One region of the Mesorhizobium sp. M1322 genome, then DNA from elsewhere that is predicted to be linked to it. Evidence: riboswitches for the same ligand, from Rfam matches in the RefSeq annotation. Region 1 holds a riboswitch; each other region holds the start of a gene.

Region 1 (5,816 bases):
TCCGGGTTTACCCACAGTTGGGAATCCGACAGTCGCTCGCGGGCAAGCATGACGAGATCCGAAATCTCGCCGACTTCCGGGACGCGTGGTGAGTGAATGTCGTAGACTCCGGGACCGATTTCGTTCGGATATTTGGAGCTCGTGAAGGCGTCCAGCAGTTCCATCTTCGAGCGCGACGTCTCAATCGAAATGACATCCGCATCCATTTCAGCGATCGCGTCGATGATCTCGTTGAACTCCGAGTAGCACATGTGGGTATGGATTTGAGTCGCGTCCTTTACACCCGTTGAAGCGATCCGGAAGCATTCGACAGCCCAGTTGAGATAGTCGTTCCAATCAGACTGGCGCAGTGGCAATCCTTCGCGAAACGCGGCCTCATCGATCTGGATCATCCTTGCGCCGGACCATTCGAGATCCGTCACCTCGTCGCGGATGGCGAGCGCGATCTGGCGGCATGCTTCGGAGCGGGGTACGTCGTCGCGAACAAAAGACCAGTTGAGAATGGTCACCGGGCCTGTGAGCATTCCCTTCACAGGGTTTTCCGTAAGCGACTGGGCGAATTGCCACCAGCGCAGCGTCATCGGCTTGGGCCTCGATACGTCGCCGAAGATGATGGGGGGGCGCACGTAACGCGACCCATAGCTCTGCACCCAGGCATGCTGGGTGAAGGCGAAGCCGGACAGCTGCTCGCCGAAATGCTGTACCATGTCGTTTCGTTCGAACTCACCGTGCACCAGCACGTCCAGCCCGATCTCTTCCTGCCAGCGAATTGCAGCCTCGATCTCCTTCTTCAGGAAGGTCTCGTAGTCGACATAGCTCAGCTGGCCCTTCGCATGAGCGGCCCGCGCCCTGCGTACCTGCGGCGTCTGCGGGAAGGACCCGATGGTCGTCGTCGGGAACGGCGGCAGCCCGAGCGTGCCGGCCTGGACTCTGGAGCGCTCGGCAAAAGCGCTCTCTCGTCGCTTCATGCTGTCGTCAATGCTGGCGATCCGCCCCTCAACCAGCGGGTCATGGATCTTCGTGGATGTCACGCGAGTGGCGGCAGCCTCGGCAGACGCTTTCAACGCGCCTGCCACCGCATCCCTGCCTTGGGACAGGGCCCGGGCAAGCAACACCAACTCGTCGGTCTTCTGGGCCGCGAAGGCGAGCCACGACCTGATCTCCGCGTCGAGTTCCGTCTCCATGCGGAGGTCGATCGGCACATGCAGCATCGAGCAAGAAGGCGCGATCTCGACGCGGTCCAAGGGCCAGCCGGCGACGATCGGTTTGATGCGGTCGAGAATGGCGGGCAGGTTCGCACGCCAGACGTTGCGGCCATCGATCAAGCCAAGCGAGAGCACCAGATCCTTCGGTGCGAGCCGACCCACCGTTTCCAGCTGCTCGGGAGCGCGCACGAGATCAATATGCAGCCCGGCCAGGGGCAGAGAAACCGCGGTTTCGAGATTGTCTCCCAGCGGCCCGAAATAGGTAGCCAGCATGATCTTCAGCTCGGGCGCGGCTTTCGACAGCTGGCCATAGGCGAATTCGAACGCAGCTCGTTCGTTCGGGTTCAGATCGAGGACAAGCGCTGGCTCATCGATCTGCACCCAGTCGGCTCCAGACAGCTTCAGCCTCTGCAGGAGTTGCTCGTAGACGGGCAGCAGCCGCGGCAGCAGCGCGATGGGATCGAATCCTTCGGCAGGCGATTTCGCCAGCTTGAGGAAGGTGATCGGTCCAAGGATGACTGGGCGTGTGTGAACGCCGAGAGCTTTAGCCTCGATGAAGTAGTCGACCGGTTTCGTCGACGAGAGGGCGAACGTCTGATCATCGTTGAGTTCCGGCACAATGTAGTGATAGTTGGTGTCAAACCACTTGGTCATTTCCATCGCGGTTACATCAGACCGATGAGCCGCCTGCTGGTGACCAGCGTGTCGACAATCCTCCGTCTGACCCTGGTTGCCCCGCGCCATTGCGAAGTAGATGTCAAGTGGAACCTCGCCGCTATTCCAGCCGTAACGGGATGGAACGGCGCCGACCATGGCTGCGGTGTCGAGCACATGGTCGTAGAGCGAGAAGTCGTTCGACGGGATTTTCGACACGCCGCGATCGTGCTGCTCCTCCCAGCTAGCGGCACGGAGCGCCTTCGCGGTCGTGAGAAGGTCGGCAGCGGACGATTTTCCGGACCAGTAGCTTTCAAGCGCGAATTTCAGTTCTCGCCGACGACCGAAGCGGGGCACGCCGAGCGTTGCTACAGGAATTTGCTGAGAGACAGTCATGCCAGACCCCGATGGTTGGGGCGTCGGTGACAAGGAAGGCGCTAGCAGGCCGGCACGAACGCCAGGCTGCAGCGGCCACCGAGACACCCCGCCCGTGGACGTAATTCGCCGTGGCAGGTCTCCTGGCTCGCGGGGTCGTAGCCTCTACCCGTCTTCCCAAGGCTATTCGCCTCAGTGACATGAGTGGGGTTGGCTCGCCGCTAACAGTTGCGGGGGCAGCGCCGGCATCGCACCGGCTTCCCTCTTAGCTCCGCTGCGGCAGCGCCGTACGGAGAACCACGACGCGGGAGACAATTACAGCAGTTCGCTTCTTTGTCAACGCCGCATAAAGAAATGTTTATGTCGTTATGTTAAATTTCCGTTGGCATATTCCAAAGGTCGCCTCGAAAGCGAAAACTGTGGAAGCCTTGAGCGGCCGGTAAATCAAAGCAACGACGCACGGCGCCCTTGTCCAGGAGGATAGGAGTCCGTCGGCTGCCGGCAGCAAACATACCGGCAAGCGCCGTGGTGCTGCTAGCGCATCATGCGAACCACCTCGGCGTCGAACTTCGGCTCCGAGGTTCCGACCGCTTCGTTGGTGATCTGCTCGCGACCATATTCGGCTCAATGGCGAGGCTGTTGCCCATGTGGAAGCTGTTGGCCGTGATGCCCTCGGGGATATGACACAACGATTTCGAGGGGAGCACACCGAGGCCAGGCGCAGCGGCGTGTTGCGAAGTGATCGAGGCCAATGTCTCGAACTGCTTGTTCGCAGCCCAGGCTCAAGGTAACCCGGCTCAAACCACCGGGCCAGCTCAAGTCCTGTCCAAATGAGGCCTGAGCGGCAAATCGTCGTGCACGCGCACGGTTTGGCGTTCGATCTTGTGATGCGTCTTGGGCGGACAATCGCCACGGTGCAGCGCGCAGAAGCGGTTCCCCAATGAAGCCGAGGGCGGTGAGGGCAAGCCAGCGCCACGGGCGGAGGGGGACTTGGACCTGTTTGCCCTGCTGGACCACAAGTTCGCGACACAGGGCCTCAAGGAGAAGACCAAGAGTGATTATGCGCGGGACCTCGCCAAATTCATCAAAAGCAGCGGGCAGTCAAAGTTCGGCGCCGATTGACATGGAGATAGCCATCGCGGCGGACCCCCAGGCGGACCGCAAGCCGGAATACAACCGGGTGCAGGCGGCCAAGCTCGTCCACAAGATGGCGTCGGGCACACACCGGCGATGGGAGAGCGGACCGTGGAGTGCAGGAAGTTCACGCCTATCCACGCTCCCGTGGACGTGTCCTGCGGCACATCGGCAGCGATATTGAGGAGGCAGTTGAGCTTCTGGTCGAGCACTCTTACCTGCCACTACCTACGCTTAACGTCATCTCGTATTGAAAACGCACCACGCAAGGTCGAGATGTAACATGCGCCCTTCGTGGATGGTTCTAAGCTTCCTCGGGCGCGGTCAATCTGTGATAACGGTCGCTTGGAACCTCCATCACCGCGACGCGATCAAGGTTGGCGTATCGCGCTCGGTAGTAACCTTCTTCCTCCACTTCGGCGAAACTACACTGGGGAACGTCAAAGGTCGCAGCTTCCAATCCGAAGAAAGTCGTAGCGGTTTCTTCATCCAAGAAGTTCCACTCATCTTCTCCGTCGTCATATGTGACGCGAACATAGGAGGCCATGCGCACGGCTTCCTGATCACCCATCTCTGCGATGATGGCATCGCATTCTTTCTTCAGCTTTCCTGAAACCTCACCCTTATCCCAGTCATCCAAAGCCCGATAGATTTCTGGATGATAATACTCTGGCATCTCCTCTACATCGTCACCGATAAGCTCAATGGTGCGGACATATTGCGGATTTATCAAGAGTATTTTGTTGTCAAGGCTCCAACAATACAGCCATGGCCTGCTTGTGTTATTTCTACGAAGATTATGAAGTTCCTTCAACTGACGTAAAATCGATTCACGCGCCTTTTCATCGATAGGATATTGGCGGCTGCCAACAGTCGTCTTGATTCTGAGCGTGCCGTATCGCGTTTCGGCATCGGCAATTGCAAACGGGCTCGTGCGCCACTCCTCGACATCAATCTTCCAGCCCAGCAGCTCCTCGACCGTGCATTTCAACGTGAGACAAAGGTCCTTGATCTGCTCGACGTTCAACTGCGTTTTGCCTGTTTCCCAACGGGCCACAGTCTGTTGCGTCGTTGCCATCTGCTCTGCCAAATCTTTTTGAGTCATGCCCAGTCGAACCCTAAGCTCTTTCATGTTCATAACTCACCTCGCGTGTTCAACACACGCATTGTGGATGAATTAATCTAACACGTCAAGCGTGTTCAAAAATCGCAGCATGTGTTTTTAGGGCGTCTTCGAGGCTCCGGCAGCCGTTCGTGACCACTTGCGCAAGACACAGGGCTGGTACACAGCACGAATGGGCGATCAAAAATTACTGCTGAAATTCAGATAATTATTGTGGGCGAGTCTGGATCTCTCTGATCGACACGATAGTCGACCATCACCATGATCGGACCGCTTCGTGGCCGCAGGTCAAGTTGCAGCGTCGGTTCGCTGAACTTGTTGGTCGGAATCCAGATTGAGCGTTTCAAAATCCGGCTGACGCAGAAGGATGCCCATCAGTCCCCCAATCACAAGAACCAGCTGGCGGACGAGCAAGGCTCCCGAAACACCTTGGACATCCGCCAGTTCGCCCCAAAGCCAGCTTCCCGCCGCCATGCCGCCGTATGTGGCCGTCTGATAGAGAGAGGGCGCGTCCAACCACCCACCGCGGCGCCGAAAGCTGCACTGTGACGTTAAACAGCGAGAATGATTGAATCCAGGCCGCACCGGCTGGCATGAGGTTGAGACAGCTCAGCCCAACGTGCTCGCTCCATGCCCGAAAGAAGCAGCTGATCGCCAATACAAAGAATGCACCGCGAATGACCCATTCGTTGGAGAGAACTTCTCGGACCCGCCCGATGAGGAGCGCGCCGCAAATCGCTCCCAGGCCGAAGAAGCCGAGCATCACGCCGTAGGTGACTGCGGTCCCTTTGATCTGTTCGCGAGCGACCAACGGCAGGAGAGCCAAAATAACAACGGCGGTGAGGCCGAAAATGAAACTCCGGCACATCACCTTGAGAAGGTTCGGCGACAAGAGCACGTAACGGAAGCCCGCCGCCATCGCACTGCCGAAAGCCTCCCGCGGCAGCGCTTGTCGTGCCCGTTCGGCTTTTCCATCGCAACAGCGCAGCGATCAGAGCGAAGTAGCAAAGGACGTTGAAGAGGAACGCGAAGGCCGCACCGGCTGTGGCCACGATTATGCCGCCAATCGCCGGCCCGATGCTGCGCATGAGATTGTAGCTCATGCCGTTGAGCGCAACCCCGCTTGGCAGGTGTTCGCGAGGCAGGATATCTCCCATGGAGGCTTGCCAAGAGGGATCGTGCAATGCCCAACCACAGCCGATTAGGAAGGTGAGACCCAGAAGGGTCCAGGGTGTCATTCCCCGCATAGGTCAGGAACGCCAGGAAGGCGGATACGCAGACCATCAGCAGTTGCGCAGTCAACATGATCCGGCGACGGTCAAACT
Region 2 (5,816 bases), on a different contig from region 1:
CTCATCGCCCTGCCGGGCACTTCTCCCCGTATAGCGACGGGAGAAGGACGCCTTCGCAAAAGGACTTCGCCAATCTCTAGCGTTGCAGAAAGAGTGCCAAGGTTGCGGCCAGCCTCCTTCTCCCCGTCGCTATACGGGGAGAAGGTGCCCGCAGGCGGATGAGGGGCGGCGCCGACATCGACAATTGGTCATTCCAACATGAGTTGGAGGTTACGTTTGTCTGAAGCCATTGCGCTACCCCAACCGCGGGCAAAACCTCTCAGAACTCTATGCCTTGCTGTGCCTTCACACCGGCGGAAAAGTGATGCTTGGTCACGCCCATCTCGGTGACAAGATCGGCGGCATCGACCAGCGCCGGTTTGGCGTTGCGGCCGGTGACGACGACATGCAGGTTTTCGCGCCGCCGTTGCAGCGCCGCGACCACCTTGTCGAGATCGAGATAGTCGTAGCGCAGCGCGATGTTCAACTCGTCGAGCACCAGAAGGCTGATCGATGGATCGGCCATCAGCTCAAGCGCCTTGGCCCAGGCGGCTTCGGCGGCAGCGATGTCGCGCTTCAGATCCTGCGTCTCCCAGGTGAAACCCTCGCCCATTGTGTGCCAGACGACCCGATCGCCGAAAGCGGCAAAAGCGTCCTTCTCGCCGGTGTGCCATTTGCCCTTGATGAACTGGACGACGCCGACGCGCCTGCCGTAACCTAGCATCCTCAGCGCCAGCCCGAAGGCGGCAGTGGTCTTGCCCTTGCCAGGGCCGGTGTTGACGATCAGCAGTCCCTTTTCGACCGTCTTTGCCGCGACCTCGGCGTCCTGCACCGCTTTGCGTTTGGCCATCTTGGCGCGGTGGCGTTCTTCGTCCTTGGGATCGATAGTATCAGCCATGTCATTTCGCCTTGAGCGGCAGTCCCGCCACCATGAGCAGCACCGTATCGGACACTGCCGCGACTTGCTGGTTGAGCCGGCCGGCGGCATCGCGAAACCGGCGGGCGAGCGCATTGTCCGGCACGATGCCCTGGCCAACCTCGTTGGAAACCACAAACCACGGCCCGCGCGGTCGTGACAGCACATCCACCAGCCCTCGGCATTCAGCCTCAACGTCATCTTCGGCCAGCATATGGTTGGTCAGCCACAAAGTCAGGCAGTCGATCAGGACGGGCCGGTCGGCAGGCAGCGCCTCGATCGCGCCGACGAGATCGAGCGGCGCATCGATGGTCGTCCAGCCCTCGCTGCGCCGCGACCGGTGCAGCGCGATACGCTCGCGCATCTCGTTATCATAGGCTTGCGCCGTGGCGATATAGGCCCACGGCGCCGGATAAGCCGTCGCCAGCCTTTCGGCATGCGCGCTCTTTCCGGCGCGCGCACCGCCGATCACCATGGTCAGCCTCCCGCCGGGAGCAGCGGGATCAGGCAAAGCTGTCGCGCAGGCCGGTCGCGGTGCCGGTCAAGCGGCCACGCACCACGCCGACGACGGCGCCGAGCACCAGCCAGAACACCAGATTGGTCAGCGTCACCGCCACCACGAACTGGTGGTGCAGGCCTTCCGGGATCGGCGACTCGAACCTGTCGGGCTGCGGCGCGCCGACGATATGCGGCGTCACGATCAACATCACGGCAAGCAGCGCCAGCGGCAGCGACTTGCGGAAGGCAAGCAGGCCGAGACCGGCGGCCGTCGCCACCACCGTCGCCATCCACCAGATCTGGCGCTGGGTGAGATCGGCCGCCGGCATTGCCGGCAGTTCGGGCGGCAGGCCAAGATTCGGAGCCAACGTGAACACGGCAAAGCCGGCAAGGCCCCAGAACACGCCCTGACGCCAATTGCCGATGCCGCCGGCGAACTCCGAAGCGGCGACCAGGATCAGCGCAAGGCCGATGCCGGTGACGACATTGGCAACAACGTTGAAGGCGAAGCGCTCGAAGCCATCGGCCGGAGCCCAGCCTTCGTCTTCCGGAGCGGCAGCTTCAGCCTCTGCTGGCGCCGCGCTGGTCATGGCATTGGTATCCCCGGCTTTCGCGGCCGGCGTCACGGCATGGTCATGCGTGTGACCACCGCCGGCCTGTTCGTAAACTTCCGCCTTGAGGATCAGCGGCACCGTGGCGTAGGCCTGCATGCAGGCGAGAACGACGCCGGCCACGAGCCCTGCGATCGCCGCGATGAATACGACGTTGCGAAACAGTGTCATGATGTCAGCCCCTCGTCAGTGGCAGGGGAATGCCATCGAATGGCGATAGTCGTGAGCGGCATTGTGGACCGCATCGATATGCGACAAGCCGACAAAGCCCATCACGAAAATGCCGAGCAATGCAGCAAGCGCCAGCTGCACGAAGCGCGACTGCGAGGAGACGGAAGTGCCGAGCGAGACGGAAGCGGTATTCATGTCTTGTCCTTTCGCCCTCCACCCGAGGGCATAGAAGTCAGTTCTCCTGTCGCCGGCAGGTCTCCTGGCTCGCGGATCAGCGCCCTTCCCCACCTTCCCGAAGACAAATCTTCAGTGGCATATGGAGAGGACTACCGCACACAGTTGCGGGGGCAGCCACGGCATTGGGCAAATTTTGCCCTCACCGCATTCCCTTTAGAGCGCCGTGCGTCCGCATGGACGCACAAAGGACGCTCTAACACTTAGACTCTGCGCATGACCTTTCCGGAACCGATTCCGGTTCCGGGATCATGCGCGGTTCCAAAACGGAACCGACGACAGCTGCGACTATAGGCAGAATCGTCGCGCCCGGCAAACCAAATTCCGCCAGCTACCAGCGCGAATGCGTCGTATCGGCAGATCAGCCGGCCGGTCCCGCGATTGACAATTTTCGCGGCCGGGTGTCGGCTGGCGCACCACAGGAAGTCGGTCATGCAACCCAGCCCGAGCAAGCGCGATTCCTATAACGGTTTGACGCGACTTGAACCGACGCTGCCGTCATCGGCCTACTGGGACATCGAGGCATATCAGCGCGATCTCGACGCCATCTGGTATCGAAGCTGGCTGCTCGTCTGCCGCGAGGCCGACCTCGCCCAGCCGCTGGCGTTCAGGACGTTCCGTGTCGGCACGCAGGAGACCGTCGTGCTGCGCGACGAGACCGGCGTGCTTCGCGCCTTCCACAACACCTGCCGGCACCGCGGCTCGCAGCTTTGCCAGGAGAGCGAAGGACGGCTGAAGGCGCGGCTCATCACCTGCCCCTATCACGCCTGGTCCTATTCACTGCGCGGCGATCTCGTGCGCGTGCCGTCGAAATCGCTGCCTGAAGGCTTCGACAAGGCCGATCATCCACTCTACCGCGTGGCGCTTTCGGTATGGCGCGGTTTCGTCTTCGTCAATCTCAGGGAAGACGCCGCCGGTTCGGCCGAGACATCGTTCGATCCCACATCCGGCAATCTCGCCAATTGGCCGCTGGAAACACTGGTCACCAGCCATGTGCTGCGCAAGGTGATGAACTGTAACTGGAAGATCTTCTGGGAGAATTTCAACGAGTGCCTGCATTGCCCGGGTGTCCACAAGGACCTGTCCAGGCTGGTGCCGATCTATGGCCGCGGCCTGATGGGGCGGCACGACGACCCCGAATGGGCCCGTCACGCCGACAATGACGCGCCGGAGTTTTCCGGCGGCCTGCGGGCCGGAGCCGAGACATGGTCGCGCGACGGGCGCGTCCATGGCCCGGCCTTTTCCGACCTGACTTCAGTCGAGCGTTCCGCCGGGCAGACCTATGCCACCAACCTGCCGTCGATGTTCATCGTCGGCCATGTCGACTATGTCAGAACCGTGCGGCTGGTGCCGCTTGGACCGGAGCAGACCGAACTGACCGCCGAATGGCTTTTTTCTCCCGAAGCGCTCGCCGACCCGACGGCGGATATCGACAACATCGTCGCTTTCGGCAGCCAAGTGCTGGAGGAAGACGCCGATATCTGCGAGATCAACCAGAAAGGCCTGCGCTCGATGCGCCACAAGGCCGGCGTGCTGATGCCCGAGGAATATGAATTGCTTCGCTTCCACAACTGGGTACGCGAGCGGCATGCAACGCTTTCACCCAAGCCCTGAACATCAAAGGGATTTGGCCCGCCTTCTTTTGTCCGGGGCAACCATGATAGTCGTCTTGCGGTGCTGAATCAGATTGCGAGACCATGAGCATTTCTACGCCGACCGTTCAGGACCGATCCAAGCGCATCATCGCCATCGACGTCGCCCGCGGCATCGCTTTGCTTGCCATGGCGAGCTACCATTTCACCTGGGATCTCGAATTCTTCGGCTACACCGATCCCGGCCTGACCGCCTTCGGCTGGTGGAAATTCTACGCGCGCTGTATCGCTTCGACCTTCCTGTTCCTGGTCGGCGTCAGCCTGTTCCTCGCCCATGGCAAACTGATCCGCTGGAACGGCTTCTGGAAACGCTTCGCCATGGTCGCCGGGGCGGCGCTCGCCATATCGGCTGCCACAAGGTTTGCCACGCCGGACAGTTTTATCTTCTTCGGTATCCTGCACGAGATCGCGCTCGCCAGCCTGCTCGGCCTGGCTTTTCTGCGGCTGCCGGCGCTGCTGATGCTTGTTGTCGCAGCTTTCGTCATCACCGCGCCGCTCTACCTCAGGTCCGAGATCTTTGACGATCCGACCCTGTGGTGGGTCGGCCTGTCGGCAACCAACCCGCGCTCCAACGACTATGTCCCGCTGTTTCCATGGTTCGGCGCCGTGCTTGTGGGTATCGCGGCGGCAAAACTCGCCTCCGCTTCCGGCGTGCTGACGCGGCTGGCGGGCCTGACGCCCGGCCGCTGGACCAACCCGCTGGTCTTTATCGGCCGGCACAGCCTCGCCTTCTATCTGATCCACCAGCCGGTGCTGATCGGCTCGGTCTGGCTGCTTTCGCAAGTGGTGCCGGCACCCGTCGAGACCAGGCAGGTCACCTTCTTGAAAGAATGCCAGACATCGTGCGAGCAATCGCGCGACACGGGGTTCTGCTCCAGCTATTGTGTGTGCATGCTCGATACGCTCGAGGGCGAGGCCACGCTTGATCGGCTCTACCGCAACGACCAGGCTGCGGAATGGAAGGCACATCTCGACGAGCTCGCCGGCGCCTGCACTGCCAAAGCCGACAGCACATTGATGGAGGGAGGAGCACAATGACCGACCATCAACTGAAACCGGGGCAGCCGAAACCGGGGCTCATACCATGGCCGCCGCTTATCTATGTTGCGGCCATAGCCATCAGCATCGCGCTTGGCTTGTTCTATCCGCTGCCGTGGATCGGCGGCCTTTTCGGCGACATCCTGTTCGCGGCCGGCTGGGTGGCATTGTTCGGCGTCGTCGCGCTCTGGTTCACGGCGATCCGCACCATGATCCGGGCAAAGACGGCGCTCCACCCAAACGCCGTGCCGGATCACCTGGTAACATCAGGCCCCTTCGCCGTCAGCCGCAACCCGATATATCTGGCCAACACGCTGTTGCTGATCGGCGTGGCCCTTATCTCGGGGATCGTATGGTTCCTGCCGCTGGCGATCATCGCCGCCTTCGCAACGCAGAAAATGGCGATCGAGGGCGAGGAAAAAGTTCTGACGGCGAAATTCGGCAAGAAATACCGAGACTACGCGAAAAGGGTGCGGCGCTGGATTTGAGGCGTGCGGCAAGGCCTGTTTCAGAATTCGCTCTGGCGAGTCAGATAGCGTGTTTTTCGAGAACCGGAGCGGAGCGTACATTTGAGTACGTGAGCACCGGAAGCGCAGAAAACCACGATAGCTGGCCGCCAGAGTAGAATTATCAAAAAGGCCGCTCAGGTGTTGACGCCGAGCTCCACCAACCGCTCGACACAGGATTCCTCGGCCTGGTCGAGCTCGGCCAAGGTCT
Region 3 (5,816 bases), on a different contig from region 1:
CCCTCAAGGGGGAGGGGGACGACACCGCGTCCCGGCTCATAATAGCCCGCCTTCGGCACGACAACCGGCTCCACGACCGCCGTGTCCTGTCCCGCCAGCCGCGCCAGCCTCTGCACCAGCGCCGTCATATTCTCCGGGCCGCCTTCGCGAAAATAGCCCAGCAGGCCGTCGAGCTCTTCGCGCGGCAGCGTCGAGCATTCGATCAGCCGGAGATCCTCGTCGCGGCACTCGCCGGGCAGCAGCGCCAGTTTTATGCAGCGTGCGCGCGCGATCGAGGCGAGTTGGTCGCAGCCATAGCGCCACCAGTCGTAACCGCCGAGGATGCGAACCAAAATAACCCTCGCGTGCCGGGCGACACTGTCGATCCAGAGGTCGACTGACATCGGATGACGCAGGTCGCGTAAAGCCGCCAGCCGCATCGACGGCAGGCGATGCGCGTCTGCTTTCCACGCCGCTGCCAGCCCGGCCAGATCGCTGTCGGTGAAGGACATCGCCACGACATCTGCAGGCGTCTGCCTGAGATCGACAGGCTCGGCGAGATCGTCGAGCGAGGCGGATGTTGTGGTGAGTATGTGCATCGCGGCTCGTGCCTGAGGTCAGCCGGCGAGAATGCGCTCGATTGCCGGGCGGTTCAGCCCTTTCAGACCGATGACGACGAGGCGCGAGCGGCGGTCATCTTCAGCGGTCCAGGCGCGGTCGTAATAGTGATTGACGCGCGAGCCGACAGCCTGCAGCAAGAGCCGCATCGGCTTGCCGCCGACTTCGACGAACCCTTTTACGCGCAGCACGTTTTCTTCCTCCGCTGCGGTGGCGACGCGCAAAGCCAGCTCATCGGGATTGGCGATCGACGGAATGTCGATGACGAATGAGTCGAAATCGTCATGCTCGTGGTCGAGCTCGTCGTCGTGGTGGGTCTTGCGGTTCTCGATGTCGTCCTCGACGGCAAGGCCGAGGCCGAGCAGCACAGACGGATCGACCTTACCCTGCGAGGTCGGTACGATCTTGACGGCGCGCGCGGTGTGCTCGCCGATGATGGCATTGGCGCGGGCTGAGCCAGCGGCGTCCATCAAGTCGCTCTTCGACAATATGATCAGGTCGGCGCAGGCGAGCTGGTCCTCGAACACCTCCTCGACCGGATCGTCGTGGTCGAGCGTCTCGTCCTGCGCGCGCTGCGCCTGCAGGGCGTCCATGTCGTTGGCGACGCGGCCATCAGCCAGCGCCGGTCCGTCGACCACAGCGATGACGCCGTCGACCGTCACCCGGCTCTTCACCGACGGCCACTGGAAGGCCTGGACCAGCGGCTTCGGCAAAGCGAGGCCGGAAGTTTCGATCAGGATATGATCGACCTTTGGCGTCAGTGAAAGGATTTGATCCAGCGCCGGGACGAAGTCGTCTGCGACGGTGCAGCAGATGCAGCCATTGGCCAGCTCGACGATGTTTTCCTCGGGGCAGGTGTCGATGCCGCAGCCCTTCAGAATCTCGCCGTCGATGCCGATGTCGCCGAACTCATTGACGATGATGGCCAGCCGCTTGCCCCCGGCGTTTTCGAGCAGATGGCGGATCAGCGTCGTCTTGCCGGCGCCGAGAAAACCGGTGACGACGGTGCAGGGCACGCGGGAGACGTTAGCGGACGACTCTGGGGCGGTCATATCTGGTCCTTCAAAAGGTCGAGGGGAGGGATGCGGGCGACGAGGCCGCGCTTCAGGCAATCGGGGCGGCCGCGCCATGGAATGAGGCCGTCCTTCGAGGTGGCGAAGAGCTTTGCGCCAGCTACGAGATCGGCGCCGCTTGTCGCGGTCAGGTCGCCGAAGACATAGCTCCAGCAGCCGTCGCGCAGGATCGCGGCGCTCAGCCGGCGCTTGCAGTTGCCGAGGCATTCGACGGTGCGGATACGGATATTTTCGCCTGATACAGCGCGGCGCGTGTCTTCGGCAAGCAGTTCGCCGGCGCGGGGATGGGCGTCGGAGCCGGTCTCATCGCGGCAGGAGGCGCAGACGATCACGGTGACGCCGGCCAAGGCTTCACTATCGCCGAACAATGCGCCCGCTGTCTCAGCCGAAAAACTGCTGTCGCGTTCCAAATCAGGCTCCTTGCCCGGAAAACCCGCCAGGCGATCGGATTCTTATGTCCTGACGGCAGGTCTCCTGGCTCGCGGGTCATCGCCTTGGTGCCGCCTTCCCGGGAACGTCCCAGTGGTTTTCGGCCTTGGCTCGTCGCTTACAGTTGCGGGGACAGCCGCGGATTTGAAATCGGAATTTCGCACCGCATTCCCTCTTGGCTCCTCCCTTTGCCGAGAGGAGACCGTCTGAAGCGGATTTAGGCTTGTGGAGGCAGTCGTGTCAACGCACGTCTACGGCGCGGCGATATTGGCGAGAGCCGAACCAAGATCCCCCGCAGGCGTCACCTCGATGCGTTCCAGCCCGAGCCAGCCCTGCATCAGCTTCAACTCCTCGAAGAGTTCGGCGGCGGTTTGCGGCGGGGCGCCGGGCTCGGCATAGGCGGCATGGACACGCAGCACGCTTGCAGGCCGGTCTGCTTTGAGGTCGATGCGTGCCACGATCCTGTCGCCGAGCAGGAACGGCAGCACATAATAGCCGTATTGGCGTTTTTCGGCCGGGGTGTAGATCTCGATGCGATAGCGGAAGTCGAACAGTCTTTCCGTGCGCGCTCGCTCGAAGACGACCGGATCGAACGGCGCAAGCAAGGCGCGCGCCTCGATCTTGCGCGGAAAACGGGCGTCCTTGTGAAGATAGGCAGGCTTGTCCCAGCCTTCGACGCGAACCGGCAAAAGGTCGCCTGCCTCGACCAGTTCCTCAATGCGGCCCTTGATGTCGGCGGGAGAAAGACGGAAATAGTCGCGCAGGTCGCCCGCTGTCGCGACGCCGTGGGCGCGGGCGGAGATGCGCAGCAATTCGCGGTGCGCATCCTCAGGGGAGGGCACCGGCAGGGCAAGTATCGCCGGTGGCAGCACGCGCTCCGGCAGATCGTAGAGCCGCTCGAAGCCACGACGCGACGCCGTGGTGATGCGGCCGGCCCAGAACAGCCATTCGAAAGCGTGCTTGGCATCGCTCCAACCCCACCAGCCGCCCGAGCCTTTCTGGCCTTCCAGGGCGGAAGCGGCGATCGGGCCGCGTTGAACGACCTCGCGATAAATGTCTTCAATGTAAGCGGCGCGTTCGCGGCCCCACTTGGCCAGGCCGTTATACATTTCCTCGCCGCGCTCGGCCCGCTCCATGCGCCAGCGCATCAGTGGATAGGTCTCGACCGGCAGAAAGGAGGCCTCATGCGCCCAATATTCGAAGACTTTGCGCTTGCGCGTCACGGCGGCGTTGTCGAGCAGCGCAAGCGGGTAGGGGCCAAGCCGCGAATAGAGCGGCATATAATGGGCGCGCACCACCGCACTGACGGAATCGATCTGCAGCAGGCCGGTACGCCCAAGCACACGGGCCAGATGGCGGCGATCAGGCGTGCTGTTAGGGCGAGGATCGGCAAACCCCTGTGCGGCAAGCGCGATGCGCCGGGCCATGGCGAGCGAGATTTTTTCCTTCATGCAGACGGCACTCTGTTGGCGTTCGGCCAAAGGTTGGGACGATGATTCCGGCCATGCTAGCAGGGTTTTGGCGGCATCTATGTCAGGAGAGAAAAGTGGAGTAAAGTGAAGGAAATCAAACAGGAGCAGATCGGACCAGTTTATCCGCATATGCCGTCCAGCACCGTGTTTTGAACAAGGTTTGACTTGCTTCGCCGAAAGCGCTGCGCTAACCCTCGCCGCGTTGCAGCATAGAGCCTCCTAAAACGGTTCAGTGGTTAAACTGTCACGCTTCCGCAAGTGGGTCCGGTGCTGTAATCAGAGTGGATTGGCCGCCAACGGAAAGCTGCAGCATGAACGCATTGTTGAGTTCGTACCTGCCCATCGTCCTGTTCATCGGCGTGGCGCTGGTTGTCGGCCTGGCGCTGCTTGCCGCACCCTTCCTGGTGGCCTACCGCAACCCAGATCCGGAAAAGCTTTCCGCCTATGAATGCGGCTTCAACTCGTTCGACGACGCCCGCATGAAGTTCGACATCCGCTTCTATCTGGTGTCGATCCTGTTCATCATCTTCGATCTGGAAGTGGCCTTCCTGTTTCCGTGGGCAGTGTCTTTCAGCCAGATCGGCATGCTCGGATTCTGGTCGATGATGGTGTTTCTGGCGGTGCTGACCATCGGCTTTGCCTATGAATGGAAGAAAGGAGCGCTGGAATGGGATTGAGCGACAATTCCGGCACGCTCGTCGCGCCGAAGCCGAAGGGCATTCTCGATCCCAGCACCGGAAAGCCGGTGGGGGCGAATGATCCATTCTTCCTCGAGATCAACAACGAACTGGCCGACAAGGGTTTTCTCGTCACCTCAACCGAGGCGCTGATCACCTGGGCCCGCAGCGGCTCGCTGATGTTCATGACTTTCGGTCTCGCCTGCTGCGCGGTCGAAATGATCCACACCTCGATGCCGCGCTATGACTCGGAGAGGTTCGGTGTTGCTCCTCGCGCGTCTCCGCGCCAGTCCGACATCATGATCGTCGCCGGTACGCTGACCAACAAGATGGCGCCGGCGCTGCGCAAGGTCTACGATCAGATGCCGGAGCCGCGCTACGTCATCTCGATGGGCTCCTGCGCCAATGGCGGCGGCTACTATCACTATTCCTATTCGGTGGTGCGCGGCTGCGATCGCGTCGTGCCCGTCGACATCTACGTGCCCGGCTGTCCGCCGAGTGCGGAAGCGCTGCTCTACGGCATCCTTCTGTTGCAAAAGAAGATCCGCCGCACCGGCACGATCGAGCGGTGAGCGGGATGATGAGCCTGAATGAACTCTCGACCTATCTCGGCGAGAAGCTGAGCGGCCGGATCGGCGATGCGGTGTTTGCCTATGGCGAACTCACCATCTCGGTCGAGCCGCACGATCTGATCGAGGTGGTGAGCTTCCTGCGCGACGATCCAAAATGCCAGTTCATCTCGATCATCGACGTCTGCGGCGCCGATTATCCATCGCGGGCCAAGCGCTTCGACGTCGTCTATCACCTGCTGTCGCCGAAGCAGAATATTCGCATACGCATCAAGGTCCAGGCCGACGAGGAGACGGTGGTGCCGTCGATCACCGGCGTTTATCCCGGCGCCGACTGGTTCGAACGCGAAACCTACGATCTCTATGGAGTGCTGTTTTCGGGCCATCCCGACCTGCGGCGGATTCTTACTGATTACGGCTTCGAGGGTCATCCGCTGCGCAAGGATTTCCCGCTGACCGGTTTCGTCGAGGTGCGCTACGACGACGAGGCCAAGCGGGTCATCTACGAGCCGGTCGAGCTCAAGCAGGAATTCCGCAATTTCGATTTTCTCAGCCCTTGGGAGGGGACGGATTACGTCCTTCCAGGCGACGAGAAAGCCAAGACGAATTGAGACGCCAGAATGGCTGAGACCTCCGTCCGTAATTTTAACATCAACTTTGGACCTCAACACCCTGCAGCGCATGGTGTTTTGAGGCTGGTTCTTGAGTTGGACGGCGAAGTCGTCGATCGCGTCGATCCGCATATCGGGCTGTTGCATCGCGGCACTGAAAAGCTGATCGAAGCCAAAACCTATCTGCAGGCGGTGCCTTATCTCGACCGTCTCGATTACTGCGCGCCGATGAACCAGGAGCATGCCTTCGCGCTGGCCGCAGAGCGGCTGCTTGGGATCGAGGTGCCGAAGCGCGGCCAGCTGATCCGCGTGCTCTATTGCGAGATCGGCCGCATCATGTCGCACATTCTCAATGTGACGACGCAGGCGATGGATGTCGGCGCGCTGA

The links. Region 1 has a riboswitch for cobalamin ahead of metE (5-methyltetrahydropteroyltriglutamate--homocysteine S-methyltransferase). Riboswitches for the same ligand answer to the same signal wherever they lie in the genome.
Region 2: another riboswitch for cobalamin. It lies ahead of NKH12_RS17330 (CbtB domain-containing protein); the one in region 1 lies ahead of metE (5-methyltetrahydropteroyltriglutamate--homocysteine S-methyltransferase).
Region 3: another riboswitch for cobalamin. It lies ahead of NKH12_RS17145 (DUF1636 family protein); the one in region 1 lies ahead of metE (5-methyltetrahydropteroyltriglutamate--homocysteine S-methyltransferase).

What each region holds. Positions count from the first base shown of each region.
Region 1 covers NZ_JAMYLP010000014.1:26,560-32,375, reverse strand. Annotated here, with positions in the region: gene metE (5-methyltetrahydropteroyltriglutamate--homocysteine S-methyltransferase) at 1-2,255, opposite strand, end outside; cobalamin riboswitch at 2,351-2,551, opposite strand; gene NKH12_RS08060 (hypothetical protein) at 3,225-3,356, shown strand; gene NKH12_RS08055 (helix-turn-helix transcriptional regulator) at 3,673-4,506, opposite strand; partial or broken gene NKH12_RS08050 (MFS transporter) at 4,719-5,816, opposite strand, start outside.
Region 2 covers NZ_JAMYLP010000043.1:38,219-44,034, reverse strand. Annotated here, with positions in the region: gene cobO (cob(I)yrinic acid a,c-diamide adenosyltransferase) at 260-877, opposite strand; gene cobU (bifunctional adenosylcobinamide kinase/adenosylcobinamide-phosphate guanylyltransferase) at 879-1,370, opposite strand; gene NKH12_RS17335 (CbtA family protein) at 1,399-2,175, opposite strand; gene NKH12_RS17330 (CbtB domain-containing protein) at 2,191-2,370, opposite strand; cobalamin riboswitch at 2,408-2,609, opposite strand; gene NKH12_RS17325 (aromatic ring-hydroxylating oxygenase subunit alpha) at 2,842-4,023, shown strand; gene NKH12_RS17320 (acetyltransferase domain-containing protein) at 4,107-5,099, shown strand; gene NKH12_RS17315 (methyltransferase family protein) at 5,096-5,587, shown strand; gene NKH12_RS17310 (MerR family transcriptional regulator) at 5,743-5,816, opposite strand, start outside.
Region 3 covers NZ_JAMYLP010000043.1:19-5,834, forward strand. Annotated here, with positions in the region: partial or broken gene NKH12_RS17135 (cobaltochelatase subunit CobN) at 1-578, opposite strand, end outside; gene cobW (cobalamin biosynthesis protein CobW) at 597-1,649, opposite strand; gene NKH12_RS17145 (DUF1636 family protein) at 1,646-2,080, opposite strand; cobalamin riboswitch at 2,118-2,321, opposite strand; gene NKH12_RS17150 (winged helix-turn-helix domain-containing protein) at 2,351-3,550, opposite strand; gene NKH12_RS17155 (NADH-quinone oxidoreductase subunit A) at 3,883-4,248, shown strand; gene NKH12_RS17160 (NuoB/complex I 20 kDa subunit family protein) at 4,239-4,820, shown strand; gene NKH12_RS17165 (NADH-quinone oxidoreductase subunit C) at 4,826-5,428, shown strand; gene NKH12_RS17170 (NADH-quinone oxidoreductase subunit D) at 5,438-5,816, shown strand, end outside.